Regions from separate parts of the Psychrobacillus mangrovi genome, predicted to be linked through region 1. Evidence: riboswitches for the same ligand, from Rfam matches in the RefSeq annotation. Region 1 holds a riboswitch; the other holds the start of a gene.
What was found. Region 1 has a riboswitch for thiamine pyrophosphate ahead of WAX74_RS09600 (YkoF family thiamine/hydroxymethylpyrimidine-binding protein). Riboswitches for the same ligand answer to the same signal wherever they lie in the genome.
Positions count from the first base shown of each region.

Region 2: linked by a shared signal. The riboswitch ahead of thiT (energy-coupled thiamine transporter ThiT) and the one ahead of WAX74_RS09600 (YkoF family thiamine/hydroxymethylpyrimidine-binding protein) in region 1 are both predicted to bind thiamine pyrophosphate.

Region 1 is NZ_JBAWSY010000005.1:161,536-169,451, forward strand. It holds gene WAX74_RS09595 (SIR2 family protein) at 1-3,092, shown strand, start outside; TPP riboswitch at 3,925-4,030, shown strand; gene WAX74_RS09600 (YkoF family thiamine/hydroxymethylpyrimidine-binding protein) at 4,110-4,691, shown strand; gene WAX74_RS09605 (ECF transporter S component) at 4,693-5,274, shown strand; gene WAX74_RS09610 (ABC transporter ATP-binding protein) at 5,261-6,637, shown strand; gene WAX74_RS09615 (energy-coupling factor transporter transmembrane component T family protein) at 6,618-7,373, shown strand; gene WAX74_RS09620 (DUF1697 domain-containing protein) at 7,451-7,916, shown strand, end outside.
Region 2 is NZ_JBAWSY010000007.1:49,297-57,212, forward strand. It holds gene WAX74_RS11260 (M3 family oligoendopeptidase) at 1-1,572, opposite strand, end outside; gene WAX74_RS11265 (TspO/MBR family protein) at 1,726-2,454, shown strand; gene map (type I methionyl aminopeptidase) at 2,487-3,236, opposite strand; gene thiT (energy-coupled thiamine transporter ThiT) at 3,406-3,987, opposite strand; TPP riboswitch at 4,050-4,141, opposite strand; gene WAX74_RS11280 (M20 family metallopeptidase) at 4,248-5,315, shown strand; gene WAX74_RS11285 (DUF4870 domain-containing protein) at 5,373-5,708, shown strand; gene WAX74_RS11295 (SGNH/GDSL hydrolase family protein) at 6,723-7,592, opposite strand; gene WAX74_RS11300 (aminopeptidase) at 7,606-7,916, opposite strand, start outside.

The DNA.
Region 1 (7,916 bases):
ATCGATACATCTATAAGTTACATGGCAGCATAGAAAATCCCGAAACTTGTATATTATTTAGTGATGATTACAAAAATCTTTATAATAACCCTACTAATATGCATGCCATAGAGGAATTAAGAAAAATTATCGGTGACAATACAATTGTTTTTTTAGGATTTAGTCTTTCGGATCCATATGTTTATGCTCAATTCCAATACATAAATACTATTTATAACGGATTAAAAGGTAAACATTTTTTGATTACTACCGATGATTCTACTAAATTAGAAGGCATAGATACATTATGTATTGAGAATTGGGATGATAGTTTAAACAAGTTATTAGATAGTTTTCTTGAGATTAAAGGACAGAATTACAAAACAGATATTATTAAGGAGCAGTTTCCTATCTCGGAGGCTACTGGGGAAATCCAAAATTTGAAAATAGCAATCTTAATTTCTGCACCAATGAATAAGAACTTTGGATATGATTTGAATAAAATTCTAAAGCAGTTTTCTAATATGAATGTAACAATAGACTGCTATCATCTAACAATTTCATCTTTAAATAAGTTGGAAGGATACAATTTTATATTAATATTCTCGAGCTCAGTGCAAAATAAAGTTTATATTGAGGATGAAAATTTAGTTGGCAAACTGATAAGTTTAGAAAATTTACAGTCTGAACTATTAAGTGTTAATGTTAATGGTCTTTTTGTATTTTCAGATAAAGATAAGGTATTCAATACTAATGGTTTATTCCTACCTTTTGTATTTAAAAAATATGATGAAAAAACTTTTAATAGTTTCATATTTAAAACCTTTAGAAAAGGTGACATCGCCAATCTAAACGAAGAAGCTCAACTGATTAATGACGAGAAATTTAACTTATTGAAAATTCCCCAAGGAAGGTCCAAGGTAACTAATTCTAGATCAGATTTACCAAATGAGATTGATCGCAAAAAGTTAATAAATTTTACCGGTAGAGCTAGTGATTTAGAAAACATTATAAGAAAGATACTTGAACTAAACGGTCAGTTGTTGACCATTAAAGCCTCAGGTGGAATCGGAAAAACCACTACAATAAAAAAAGCAGCAATCGAATTAGCAGATAGAGGGTATTTTAACGATGGGATTCATTTTATTGATTGTGAGTTTATAACTGATTTTAACACCTTTGAATATAAAGTAAGTCAGTGCTTTGACTTGGATAGAACAATTAATTTAAAGGAACATATGAAACAAAATATTTTCGGTTTAGACAAATTGATTATATTAGATAATTTTGAATCTCTTCTATATTTGAATGATACAAGTGAAATAAAGAATCTTGTTGCATTTTTATGTGATTATGCAACCATCTCCACAACTTCAAGACAATGGATTGGGTTTGAATTTGAGGAGGAATACGAGTTAAGAGCATTAACAACAGATGAGTGTGTAGAGTTATTCCAAAAATATTATACAAATGAGATCAATACTACTGAAATGAAGATTTTGAGAAATGATATTATAGAAAATTTACTTAACAACAATCCATTAGCCGTAAAAATTATTACGTCAAATATACCAAAATTAAAAAGCATGAAGTTATTAAGAGATGACTTGGAAGAAGATTTCTTTAATACTACTAAACTTGGATTTGATGATATTTTTGTAGAAAGTGTCGATAATAATATTGAAAAATCGAAGTCTTTGTATCAATCGATAAATTATTCCTACAGTAAACTTTCCAGCAAGGAGAAATTGGTTTTTGAATTACTTTCCCTTTTCCCTGATGGAATTCATTTTTATACTTTTGTTCAAATGTTTAAAGGGGTTAACTATAAAAAAGATATTAATAGAATTACTGATAAAGAAATAAAAAGTTTGGAAAACAAATCACTATTACAAAATTCAAGCGCCACTATTAAACTTCAATCTATTGTAGGGAGATTTGCAGCACATAAGTTTAACGATAGAAATGTAGATGAAAAAAAAGCATATTATGACAAAGCATATGAATACAATGCTTACTCATTACAAGCCATGGAAACAATGGAGAATAAAAGCCAGCTCATAGAGATTTTCGACTATAACATGGAAAATCTTTTCAGTAGCTTAAATTATTTAGAACATGTGTCTGTAGCAAATAAAATAAGTTTATTGAAATACATTACTAATATTGCAACGTATTCAAATGATATTAATCAAGCGAAAAAATATGAAAAAAATATTAGAGGGTTAAAAGATTTTTTCCAAGATGTTGACAAAGCTGATATGCTTATAGATACCCTAATATATAAATTAAGATATTATGAAGGGGAATTTAGAGAGAGTTTAATTGAATTGCAAAAATCACTTCCACTAGATAGATTTTTTGCATTATTAAACTCAAAGGATTTTGTTAATGCGCAGATTTATTCAAATGCCGCAAGTATATATAAATACGGCAATGAACTTAAATTTATTAATGAATCTATTAAAAATAAGACCTATAAAAATTGGTGGATTGGTAGTGCTGATCTACTCTTTAGTATAGGTGCCTATAAGTTGTTTTCCGAGTTTGAAGAATATAGTACAAAAAATAAAGAGTCTTTCTTTTCATTAGAAGTTCTCTTTAATCTAGGTACTTTGGAATTAGATTACTTAAATACGCGAATTGATCAAATTTATAAAAAAGAGCACCTTTCTATTATGCAGTTTACTTATATCAAGGCCAAAATGGGTGTGATTAATAAGCATGATGTTAGGAACCTTGTTGTCGTAAATCCGTATTCATTTGGATTGAAAAACCTTATGTATGCTTTTTTAGAAAAAGATTTCAAAAAGGCAATTACATTTTATGAAACTGCAATAGAGAACTTAGAACATATCAAATATTATTATGTCGAAGCGATCTATTATTATGCTGCCTATTTAAAAAATCAAGATAATAAGGAATATGATTCATGGGTTAAAAAAGGAATTGAATTAGCAAGGGAGTACCAGTACAGATTTTTAATCCACAAGTTTGATTGCCTTTTGAGTGATGTTTTGGAACCTTTTTCAGAAGAAAAATATAAAATTGACATAGATTTAGACTACTTTAGAAAAAACCTAAAAACTATAAAAGAACTTGTATCAACTTAGACAAGACTCACACCCAGAAGTCAAAAAATTTATTACACCACTTTATTAGTAATATAAACTAAAGAGGGACTGCTATTCTTTATGAATTAGCAGTCTTTTATTTTTCTAAATTACACTGCCCACAATAAAAGGACCGTTAATCCCACCGGAAAAGTTTCTATCATTGTCGGTTTCTCATCCTTTTAATCATTGAGTTTGTAAAAAAAAATATTACTCAATCACTTATTCCTGATTTATTGAATTGTTGTGTATGCATAGTAACTACATTAATAATTCTTCATATCTTGAAGCATCCATATACTCAGGTTATCTGTCTTCTAATTGTATATCGTTGAAAACTTTCTCTATAGCCCCTCCAGTATAACAACTAGATCCATGCTTAATACCCTTTATCCTAAATGGTTACTCCTATTTTAACACCCGCCCCCTCTCCCCCTTAATGCACTTAGCTTTTTGAGAAACTGCCAAAAATAAAGTAGCCAAGGATGCAATTTCGGCTGCTAATTACTCATGGACATTTCCCTCATCAGTCTCCGTACCTTCGTTTATCTTTCCATTCAAGCTTCTTTAAAGATTCCTCGAATATCTGCCTCGATTAATCCTTTTGAGTAAAAGACCAATTCGTAATGATTTTTAGCAAATTTATTCAATCATCAAACATTTCAATTTTTCTTTCCAACTCTTCATTATGCTCCATTGAAAAATCGAATGTAAGTTTCTTAAAGAACGAAATTTTGCAACTACATTTACAATGATAGTGTCATAGGGTATACTGGTGGCACATAAAAAATACAGATTGTTTTGAACAATAATCTGCACAACTACATACCGTTTTCTGCACTAGGGGTGCCCATTATGGCTGAGATGCGAGCTTTTGCTCCGATCCCTTAAAACTCGATCAGGATAATACCTGCGTGAGGAAGTGCGGTGACTTTCCGACTTTTTTCATTTTGGATAAGTGGCTGCATCTTCACGGATGTGGTCTTTTTTTATGAAAAATTTTAGGAGGTTTTTTATATGCAATGTGGTTTAAGCCCTATCGTCGGATTTCGTTTTTCTTTGCATCCGATGACTAATGATTTTATTTCAGTTATTAAAGGTGCGCTTCAGGAAACTGATACATCGAATGTGTGGATGCATACAGACGATGTGTCTACTGTCATTCGAGGGAAACAGGTGCATGTATTCAATGTGGCAAAGGCAATTACGCTGCATGCCGCTAAAACCGGTATTCATATTGCTTTATCCGGTACCTTTTCAGCTGGTTGTCCTGGAGATACTGCTGGAGACGTCTATTTAGATAAAGGCGATGAAGTTGCAAATAAAGACAATACAAAGCAATATGTATCTTCACAGTTTGCACTTTATCCGATGAATAACCCAAATTATATGGATGTGATTTATAGAGAAGTTGACCGTGCAAAAGAACGAGGAGTATTCAATGAATCTATGCATTATGCAAGTGGTATTCACGGGGATATTCATGATGTGTTTGCATTTTACGAAGAAACATTTACACATGCTCGCTCAGAAGAATATAAGCACTTGGTCATGACCGTTTCAATGAGTATTAATAGCCCTTCGCATGGAGGTCTTTAATATGCTGAAGTCTTGGAAGTTAAAAGAGATTGTACTTATGTCTTTATTTGCTGTTGTGTTTGGTATTGTCTATTTGCTATTTCTTCATATAGGTAATATTTGGGCTGGATTTATTGGACCGATTGCCTATGAATGGATTTTTGGCATTTGGTTTATTGTGTCGATCATTTGTATGTATATCATTCGTAAACCTGGTGCAGCTGTCGTCTCAGAAACGATTGCAGCTGCGATTGAAGTATTACTAGGGAATGCTGTGGGACCTCGATTAATACTTTCAGGGGTTATCCAAGGACTCGGAGCTGAAGCAGTATTTGCTGCCACTCGCTACAAACGTTTTGACCTTTGGGTGTTGATGCTTGCTGGCGTAGGATCTTCCGTCTTTAGTTTTGTTTATGGATACTTTTTAGGAGGATTTAGTGTATTTAGTACTGGATATGTGGCTTTAATGTTCGGTATACGTATTCTGAGTGGAGCCGTAATAGCGGGTATCGGTGGTAAAGCTTTGTCGGACGGATTACTTGCTACTGGTTCACTTAGGGGATATGCAATTTCTCGTACAAATAAAGGTGATGTTCGTGCATGACATAATTCAATTTACAGATGTGAGTTTTCGTTATCCTGATGAGGACAAATGGATATTGAAAGATCTTTCATTTTCTATTCAAAATGGTGAGCGTGTAGTTATTACAGGACCAAGTGGTTGCGGAAAAACTACATTACTTTATTTGGGCAATCGCCTATACCCGGATAATTGCGATGGAATTTTAACTGGCTCCGTTAAATTATTTGGAAAGGAAAGCACTTCATATATTCCCGGGGAAATAAATCACCGAATAGCAACTGTTTTTCAAGATCCTGATGCTCAATTTTGTATGCAAACGGTCGAGGAAGAGCTTGCTTTTACACTAGAGAATTTGCATGTTCCAAGAGAAGAAATGGAAACACGAATTAGTGAAATTCTGACTCTAACAGACTTGAGCGAATTTCGTCATGCAACTATTCAAAAGCTTTCTGGCGGTCAAAAACAACGCATTGCAACTGCTTGTGCACTCATCATGGAGCCAGAGGTTTTGTTGCTAGACGAACCAATCTCGCATTTAGATCCATACACTGCGAAAAAATATGTTGAATGGTTGAATCAGTTGCAACAGAAGAGACAGATGACAATAGTTGCAATAGAGCACCGTTTGGATTTATGGGAAAATTTTTTTGATAGGAGTATTCCATTAATTCAAGGAGAGCCGAGTTCCCCATTAGAAAGAAGAAAAAATAGTTTAAGAGAAGATGCTTCACTAGTTGCGAATAAAATAAAGGCAAAACCATTTTTAAAAGAAACCTCATTTTCATTAAAACAAGGGGAAGTTACTGTTTTAGCAGGACCAAATGGTAGCGGTAAGTCTACTTTGTTGAAGGCATTGTGTCAGTTAATCCCTTCTAGCGGAAATGTGGAACCTAGTTTTTTAGGGTATGTTCCGCAATCGCCAGAGTTTTTATTTCTTACGAAAAGTGTACGTGATGAAGTTGCTTATGGTGGAGGAAACAATACAGAAGAAATACTTTCCCGATTACAGCTCCAGTCAGTGTCAGAGGCCCACCCCTTTGCAGTCAGCCATGGTCAAAAGCGTAGAGTGGCTATTGCCGCAATGCTTTGTGACGGACGTGAGATTATTTTAATGGATGAACCTACTTCTGGACAGGATGCTATAGCTTTATCTGAGCTATTTCAATTAATTGACGAACGTGCTCGTTCAGGCTCAACGTTTGTCATCGTTACACATGATATGGAATTTGCTTACTGTTTAGCAGATTCAATTTTATTGATGAACGATGGTCGTTTGACTGGGAAATTTGATGCTGATGATGTTTGGAAGAATGAAAGTTTGTTGTTAGATCATCATTTGCTACCTCCGAAAGGAGTGTTAAATTATGAGAAAAGCTTTGCATAATATGAATCCTTCCGTGAAGTTTTTATTAATAACTGTATGTATGTTTACGATGGCATTCTATTTTGACCCTTGGACGCCGCTTGTGTTTTGGGGTGGAGTGCTTGTGCTACAAATATTGTTTAGCCAAATTAGTTGGAAGAAGTGGTTGTTGTTTATGCTTCCATTTTTTGTAACAGCAATCGGTTATTTCTGGACTACGCTTGTTTTTTCTGAAGATCAATCCGGACCAGTTATTTGGTCACTTTGGAATGTTAATATTACAGAAGCGCAATTGAATCATGCAATGTCGTTAAGCTTTCGTGTATTAGCTTTTTCTAGCTTGTCCTTAATGTTTGCGTTGACGACAAATCCTGTGACATTTGTGATGAGTTTGATGCAACAATTGAAACTTTCTCCCAAAATCGCTTATGGCATTATGGTAGGTTATCAGTTTTTGCCTGTATTAAAAGATGAATTTGTACAGATTGGGCAAGCCCATCGATTAAGAGGAGTAGGTCTCGAGAAAAACGCTATTCAACGTTTGCTTGGCATGAGGAGTGTTTTAATTCCAATGCTTGCTGGCGCTGTTCGGAAAGCGGAGCGGGCGGCTTTTGCAATGGAGGCAAGGGGTTTTACTGGTGAGCGCAGAAGTAGTTATTTTCAAGTTATTTCAATTGGGAAAGTAGACTTTATAATTGTTGCTTTGTTCTTATTGGTATTAGTTTTAAGCTGCACGAACAAATTTTGGCTTGGTTAATAAATTTTATTTACTCCTACTTTTATTTAGTTATGATAAAAGTAGGGGTTTTTTAATTGAAGATGGGAGTGATCAGGATGTCATTAGTTGCTTTACTTCGAGGAATTAATTTAGGTGCAAAAAATAAAGTGGATATGAAGTCATTAAAGACTCTCTTTGAAGAAATGGGTTTTGAAAACGTGCGGACGTATATACAAACAGGAAATGTAATTTTTGATAATACAACATATGATATTCTTGAAATTGAAAAAATGTTATTTGCTACTTATGGTTTTAACATTCCTGTTGTTTTAAGAACAAAAGCAGAGTTAGAAGAGATTCAACAGCACCCCGTTTTCTTAAAAGATCAGGTATATGTCATGTTTTTAGCTAATGAAATTTCAGATGAACAGCAAGCTTTACTCGACAGCTTAGTGGAAGATGAATTTGTCGTATTGAAAAGAAAAAATATTATCATTAATATGTCGAAGAACTATCATCAAACGAAATTTACGAACACCTTTTTTGAGAAGAAACTCGGTATGGTCTCTACAGCTCGTAATC
Region 2 (7,916 bases), on a different contig from region 1:
CGTGTATGGGAAATTATAAAAAGGAACCCCTGTAATATAAAAATGTAATTTAGAAGCCCAGAAATGTGGATGCGTTGTTTCTAGTGAGTCACCATATGCTTCATTTTGAGCAATTTCCATTAGCTCGTTCAATCGAGCAGCTGAAACGATTCCATTTTTACGCTCTTCATAAAATCTTGTTTCAAATAAGAAGCGAGCATGAATATTCATAAAGAAAGCAACGCTTCTTTGGATTTTATCCTCTAGTAAAGCAATCTTCTCGTCGTCTGTTTTTGCTTCTTTTACTGCTGCGTCTGCTACAATCATTTCTGCAAACGTAGATGCCGTTTCTGCTACTCCCATTGCATACTGACGATTCATCCAATGTACTGGTCTTAAAGCATATGAATGAAAAGCATGTCCCAATTCATGTGCTAGCGTAGAAACATTTGACATAGTTCCACTGTAAGTCATGAAAATACGGGATTCTTCTGAAACTGGCATTCCCGTACAAAAGCCACCTGGACGCTTGTTTGGACGATCTTCTGCTTCAATCCAACCTTTTTCAAAAGCATTTCTTGAAAAGGCTTCTAATCTTGGTCCAAATTCTTTAAAATGCTTTAAGATAAATTCTGCACCTTGTTGGTATCCCATTTTCTCTGTTGAAGCACTTACTGGTGCATCCAAATCGTACCAATGCATCCCTTCTTTACCTAGCATTGTCGATTTTACATTTAAATATTCGACGAAAGGAGCTTTATTTTTGGAGATAGCGCCCCACATTGCATCCAATGTCTCCTGCTTCATCCGATTAATTTCAAGAGGTTCTGGTAGGACAGACTCCCAGCCTCTTTTTTCGTAAATAGCTAATCGAAAACCTGCTAAATGATTTAAAGTTTTTGCAAAAAATTCTTCTTTATCTGTCCAAGCTGCTTCTAGCACTTCGAAAGCTTCTTTACGTGTAATAGCATCTTCATGAGAGCTTAAATTATTTGCTTGTCCTACTGAAAGTTCTTTTTCTACTCCATCTACTTTAACTTTTACGCGAATATCGCCTACCAATAGATCATATAGTTGTCCCCAAGCATGATATCCATCTACACCAAGAGCTGTAATCATAGACTCTTCTTTTTCAGAAAGCATTCTCTTTGCTTCGTCTCTCCACTCATTTAAAACAAATGAAAATTCAAGTAATTGATCAGAATTTATTAATTCATTCCATACCTCTTCCGTTGTCTTACTAATCGTTTGTTGAAAACCTAACATCATAGAAGAAAACTTAGCATACAGACTTCCTATTTCCCCTTCTAAAAGAGAAGCTTTTTTATCTGTAGTGTCTTGGGCTTGAAAACAGCCAATTACCGCTCCAGCTTCCGACAAATTAGTCGCAATATCTTTTAATTCATCAATTATACTAACGATTTTACTTGATTCCTGAACTGATGTGGGAGTTGTAAAACTTTCTAATTTTTCTCCAAACATCTTTAGCTTTTCTTTTACTACATCTAAATGGTCTCGCAACGCTTTAGATTCACTTCCACCTTCAAAGAACACATCTAAATCCCAAGTAATCGGATATTCTAATTTCCCCATTATTTTTCCCCCTTAAAAATTCATACTAGTTCGAAATATATTATATCATGATTTTTATTTTCCGTTATTCTGGGTTTTGCCATGAAACATTCACAAATGAATTTGTCGCAATAAAATTTCAAAGGTATACTATAATAAATAGGAGGGATGCGTATGATTAAAATAATCTTTTTGATTATAAGCTTGTTCTCTACCATCATGGTAAATATACTCGCAAATACTCTACCGATTAATCATCAAACAACCGGAGAAATTTCAAATAGACTACCTTCATTATTTACTCCTGCAAGCTACGTATTTCTCATCTGGATTGCCATATATTTATTACTTGCATATTGGATTTGGAATATTGTAAAAGAATTTAAAAGTGGAGAATCCATATCCGCGACAAGAGTAATATTATTTGTAAGTAGCTCCATTTTAAATATTCTTTGGATTTTCTTTTGGCATTACGAGTTATTTTTATTCGCCCTTATTGATATATTTGCTTTATTAGGAGTACTGTTTATATTATATAAAACGTATTCTTCTGATGAGCAATTATGGATAAAGAGGCTCCCTATTTCTATTTACTTAGGGTGGATATTCGTCGCAACCTTTGATAATATTGACTACTATCTTACTTATGTAGAATTTGGTGGTTGGGGCATGACGAAATCACTTTGGGTTGTTATCTTTCTTACAATTGCTACAGCAATTGCATTACATATTCGTTTCCATTATAATGACCCAGTGATTGTATTAGTCTTTATTTGGGCGTTTATCGGGATTGCCTACCGACATATGTTACATGAATTATTAATAACCTCCGCATCAATTTTTTTAAGTTTTGTACTTATAGTAGGAATATTATTTATAAAAAAAATGCCTCGGAAATCTTAATTTCCAAGGCATTTTTTACTATCCATTTTTTATCAATCTAATTTGGTCAAAAATAGCGGACCTTCTTTTGTCACGACAATTGTATGCTCAATTTGGGCAACTAATGATTTATCAGGTGTCACAAAAGTCCAACCGTCTCCTGATTCTACAATATGTTCAGCTTTTTGAGAGATAAATGGTTCTACTGCTAGCACCATTCCCTCTTTTAAAATCGTTGGATCCCATGCATCATAATAATTGAGTACGTGCTGTGGAGCTTCATGAAGTGATTTACCAATCCCATGACCAGTTAAGTTCATAATGACATGTAAACCATTGTCTTTCGCTTCTCTCTCAACCTCTTTTCCGATTCTATTCAGGCGAGATCCAGCTTTCACTTTTAACATAGCCCGATTAAACGCACTTTCTGCCACTGCACATAACTTTTCTTTTTCTTCATAACCTTCACCAACAACAAAAGAAATGCCTGTATCTGAAAAATAACCATCATAAGATCCAGATACGTCAATATTGACAACATCTCCCTCTTGAATAATGCGTGAGCCTGGAATACCATGTGCCACTTCTTCATTTACGCTTATACAAGTATATCCCGGAAAATCATACTCACCCATTGGTCCTGATATTGCCCCATGGTCTTTAAAAAGCTTACCACCAATTTCATCCAATTCCTTTGTGGTAATACCAGGCTTTGTTGCAACTCTCATTGCGTCACGAATTTCCGCAACAATACGACCTATTTTTTTTAACGCTTCTAATTCTTCATTTGTTTGTACAATCATCTTTACAAGATCCCTTCTCATATCAAATACGCCTTGGCGTATTTGTGTCTAGATTTTGTATCGTGCTTGCACGATTATGTCTTATACAAAATCTGTGACATCCGCCGAAGGCTTAACCTGTATTAACTTATTCTAATACAGGTTAAACTGTACAACAATCATATCATATTTATGCTTTGTTCGGCAGTATAAGGCGCGGAGCCTTAATGAATAAAATCACACAAACAAATGCTGCAAGTAAAAATACAGGGATCATATAAGTAGAGTTATAGATAAATGAATAAACTACGACGTTTTGATTTCCAGCAAATTCACCAAAAAACAAAATTCCAGAAGTCACATGGGCTAGATAGCGAAGAAATGCTGCTATAAATGCTCCAGTAATGACCGCAGTCGCCATTTTCATTTTATCTTTGTTTTCATATGCCTTTAAAAAAGCAGGTCTTAATAATCCTGCAAAGCCTGCTACCATGAATGCAATAAAATAGTCTATTCCCACTTGTAGAATGACAATTTCTAAGGATAATGGTGCAGCATAAAAACGAGCTGTTACTACTTGCAGCATTCCTATTAAAAATCCTGTTATAATGCCCGCCATTATCCCTCGACGAAAAGCTATTAAAATTACAGGAACCAGTACAAAAGTGACTGTGCCGCCCTGGGGCATACCAAATCCTATAATATCTAAAATATATCCAAGAGCCGCAAAAATTGCGATTTCCACTAACAATAAAACGCGTTGATTTTTCATAGTAATCTCCTTTTTCGACCACAAAAAAACGACGTCGGGATAGACCCAGACATCGCGCGATTGTCAGTTTCCATCCACATCCCTACGCAAGCATGAACTTACAGGTTCGAAGGGTACTATCTCAGCCGCATAAGCGACGCCCCTTGTGGTAATGAATTATTTAGTTCGTGTTCATTGTAGCCCAATGAAATAAGTAATGCAACCCCCTGTTGTTCATTGTTATACTTATGAAAATATAATATGAAAATGGAGGAACTTACATGATAGATTTGTTGAAAGACTTAATTCGTATAAAAAGTGATAATGTGGACGGAGCAAATGAAGCACTTTTATTTTGTAAAAAATGGCTTGAAGAAAAAGGTATTAGTACAACTTTACATAAAATAAATTCTAAGCTTATGCTTGTATCTGAAATCGGTAATGGTAAGGAATGCGTTATTTGGAATGGACATGTAGATGTAGTTCCTGGCAACAAAGAGCAGTTTAATCCTTTTATAGAAGGTGATCAATTATTTGGCCGGGGCTCTGCTGATATGAAAGCGGGAGTTGCTGCTATGATGCAAGCATTCTATGAACTCTCCAGAGAACCTGAACAACTTACGAAACAAATTCAACTACATCTTGTAACCGACGAAGAAACAACTGGAGAAACATCCAAGTATTTAGTTGACCAAGGTCATCATGGAGATTTTGTTATTTGCGCAGAACCAACCCACTTGCATATCGGCCTCCAAGCAAAAGGAATTGTTCAACTTGATATTAAAATGAAAGGCAAATCAAGTCATGGTAGTCGCCCTTGGGAAGGAATAAATGCAATTGAAGAGGCATTAACTTTAGACAAAGAAATTCGACAACTCTCTTTTTTAACTGCTAGTAATGAATATTATGATTATCCTTCTCTAAACTTGGCTAAAATACATGCAGGCGACAGATACAATGTTGTTCCAGACGAATGTGTCATAAGCTACGACATACGCTTTGTTCCTGGACAAAACCCCACCGAGATAATTAAAGAAATAACAGAGGTTGCTCACAAACATTTTCCCGGAAATGAAGTACTTGTTTATGCCTCTGAGCCAGCGGTCACAACTAAAGACAAAAATCCCTATGTAATTAAGCTACAATCCGTAACTAATATAAAAACTGGACGAAATACTAATTTATTTGGGCAACATGGATCAGCGGATACCCGTTTCTATGCAAAAAATGGAACAGGAGCTGTAGAGTTTGGGCCATCAGGAGCAGATTGGCATGGAGAAAAAGAGTATGTTTCCATATCATCAGTAGAAACATATAAAGATATATTAGTTTCCTTTGCTAAAAGCTGAAACTAATTTTGTAAAGATACGTATATTAGATAAGTAATCGGAGAGGAGTGTATTCATATGGAAAACAACCGAATTTTATCTGCACTATCTTATTTTAGTGTATTGTTTGCACCTTTTATACTTCCGATCATTGTCTTCTTTGTTTCCCAAGATACCGAAGTGAAACATCATGCGAAAAGGTCGCTAATTTCACATCTTATCCCCTTTATATTTATGATCGTATTATTTATAGCTCTATTCTCGAGCTTTTTTACCGTGTTTATGAATGCAGCTGTTAATGAACAATCGCTTTTTATGGCATCGGCACCGTTTTTATTTGTATTTTTATACTTAGTTAGTTATATTATTATCCTTGTATGGAATATTATCCAAGGTGTGAAGGTATTAAGATAATGTTTATACTACCGTTATAACGGGAACAAAATTAATACTAATTAATCTTTGGGAGCGATTCTAATGAAAATAAAAAACGTTGCAAAAATCGTGATAAAATGGGCACCAGTGGTCTATCCAATTATTCGTAAATTAATGAAATCAAAAAAGACAATAAAATAAATAAACCTGCTCCCAGATAAGTTTTAACGGGGAGCAGGTTTTTTTATTGTTGAAATTCATTATTAATATGCGCTAAGTATGTGCACTCGCGTTGGCCACGTCCACATGGGCCGCTATATGCTAACGCATACATCTGTCTTATACGACACATCATGGAGGCCACTGAAAAACTCTTCAAGCTATCTCTTAGCTAATATGTACCCCGTTGATTTCCATTCCAGGCGGACGCTTTCCGCCGGCATGGCTTCAGCCGCTTCCCTCGCTACGCTCAGTCCAGGGTCTTCAGCTCATGCTATTCCGGCTGGAGTCGCCGCCTGAAACGAAAATCAACTATTGTATGCTTACAATCAAGTCTTTCTTCAATCAAAAAACATCGTTTTCCTGTGTAATAAATTAAAGTAAATGCAGGTAGATGTTACCCATGGTTTCACCCCAAGGAACCCTCCATTTAAGTCCATTAATGGCGATTTAATAAAGCACTTTCTGCTCAAAATTGATTAGAAAGTGCCTTATTTTTGTTCAAAAAACAATTACCTCATTTAAAACGTAAGTTTTTCAGTGTCCTCCACATCACGCTGCTTGCAAGGCGCGAATGCAAGTGTACTTTCTTGATTAATGTAGATTCTCTTACATTTTCAACAATTAATAGTCAAGAATTGCTGACTCTGCTTTCACTCTTATTATTGAAAGGCACTGTATCATCGGTTGTTTCTAGGATGTGCGCCTTACAAGCCGCAAGAGCGCGAAGAATGAGACCCCGTAAAGGATGTGGGAGCGACGCAGGAACGACTCATCCTGCGGAGGCTCATGCGAAGCGTACGGCAAGCGCGCATCCGTGTTAGAGCCTAAATTTCATATCAAAGACCTTAATTCCGTAAGTGACAAATAACCATCAAGACCTTCTACTCTAGATACAGGAGTCTTTGCTTTTTCTTTTTGACTATTAAGGATTTGTTCAAAAGTTAAAGGATTTGGAGCAGGCAGTTCATTAGGATTTATTTGTAAATTCGTGTTATACCTTTTAAAAAAAGCATTAGCCATAAGACGATATCCTTCCATAGTAGGGTGTACATCCGATGGATTTGGTATTAACTCTTTTTCTTTATTAGAAAAAGCTTCTTCAACGGATATATATGTCGCCCCATTAGCTTCAGCTTCTGTCTTTAAAATAGAATGCAATGTATTTAACTCTTTTTTAATACCTACACTTTGTGATTCCCGTATATGTGGATATGCAAAATAGTAGCCCATAACATATATTTTGGCTGTTGGTGCAATTACTTGAACTTCTTTCACAATTGCTTCCATATTTTTGCGTACGGTATTTAAAGCATAATTTGCCTGGATTTGCTTATACGCAATGGAACCATTCGCAGCATTAACTTGCACAAGTCTTAGTAAATCATTTGCACCAGCTGAAATGGTAACAATCGTTGCATCTTTAAGTAATTGTTTTGCTTCTTTCGTGCGAACTGTTTTTAACACATCAGCAGTTGTATATCCTGGAAAGGCAAGAGCCTTAGAATAAAAAGCAAGCTGATTAGATTTTTTCAATTCTTGTGCTATTAAATCTGTATAGCCTGCATCTATCGCTCTGTTTGGAGTTTGGCCGGCAGCTAGAGAGTCTCCTAAAGCAATATATACCTCTGCGCCTTTCGCTTCTGCAGAAAAAGATGTGAATGGAGACATTAAGAGTAAGATTGCAACTATCCACTTTTTCATCTAGATCTACTCCTTAAAATGCCCAAGAACCTTTTTTGAAAATAGGCTCTATTGTACCATCTTCTAACTCTCCCATAATATCCATATCTGCAGAACCAATCATGAAGTCTTCATGAACAATAGAAGTATTCAGCCCTAGGTTTTCAAGCTCACTTGGTGATAATCCACGCGCACCTTCCACACATGTCGGATAAGCTTCTCCAATAGCAAAATGATTCGAAGCATTTTCATCAAATAGGGTATTAAAAAATAAAACATTAGATGCGGAAATTGGCGATTCATGTGGGACTAGCGCAATTTCCCCTAAATATTTTGCGCCTTCAT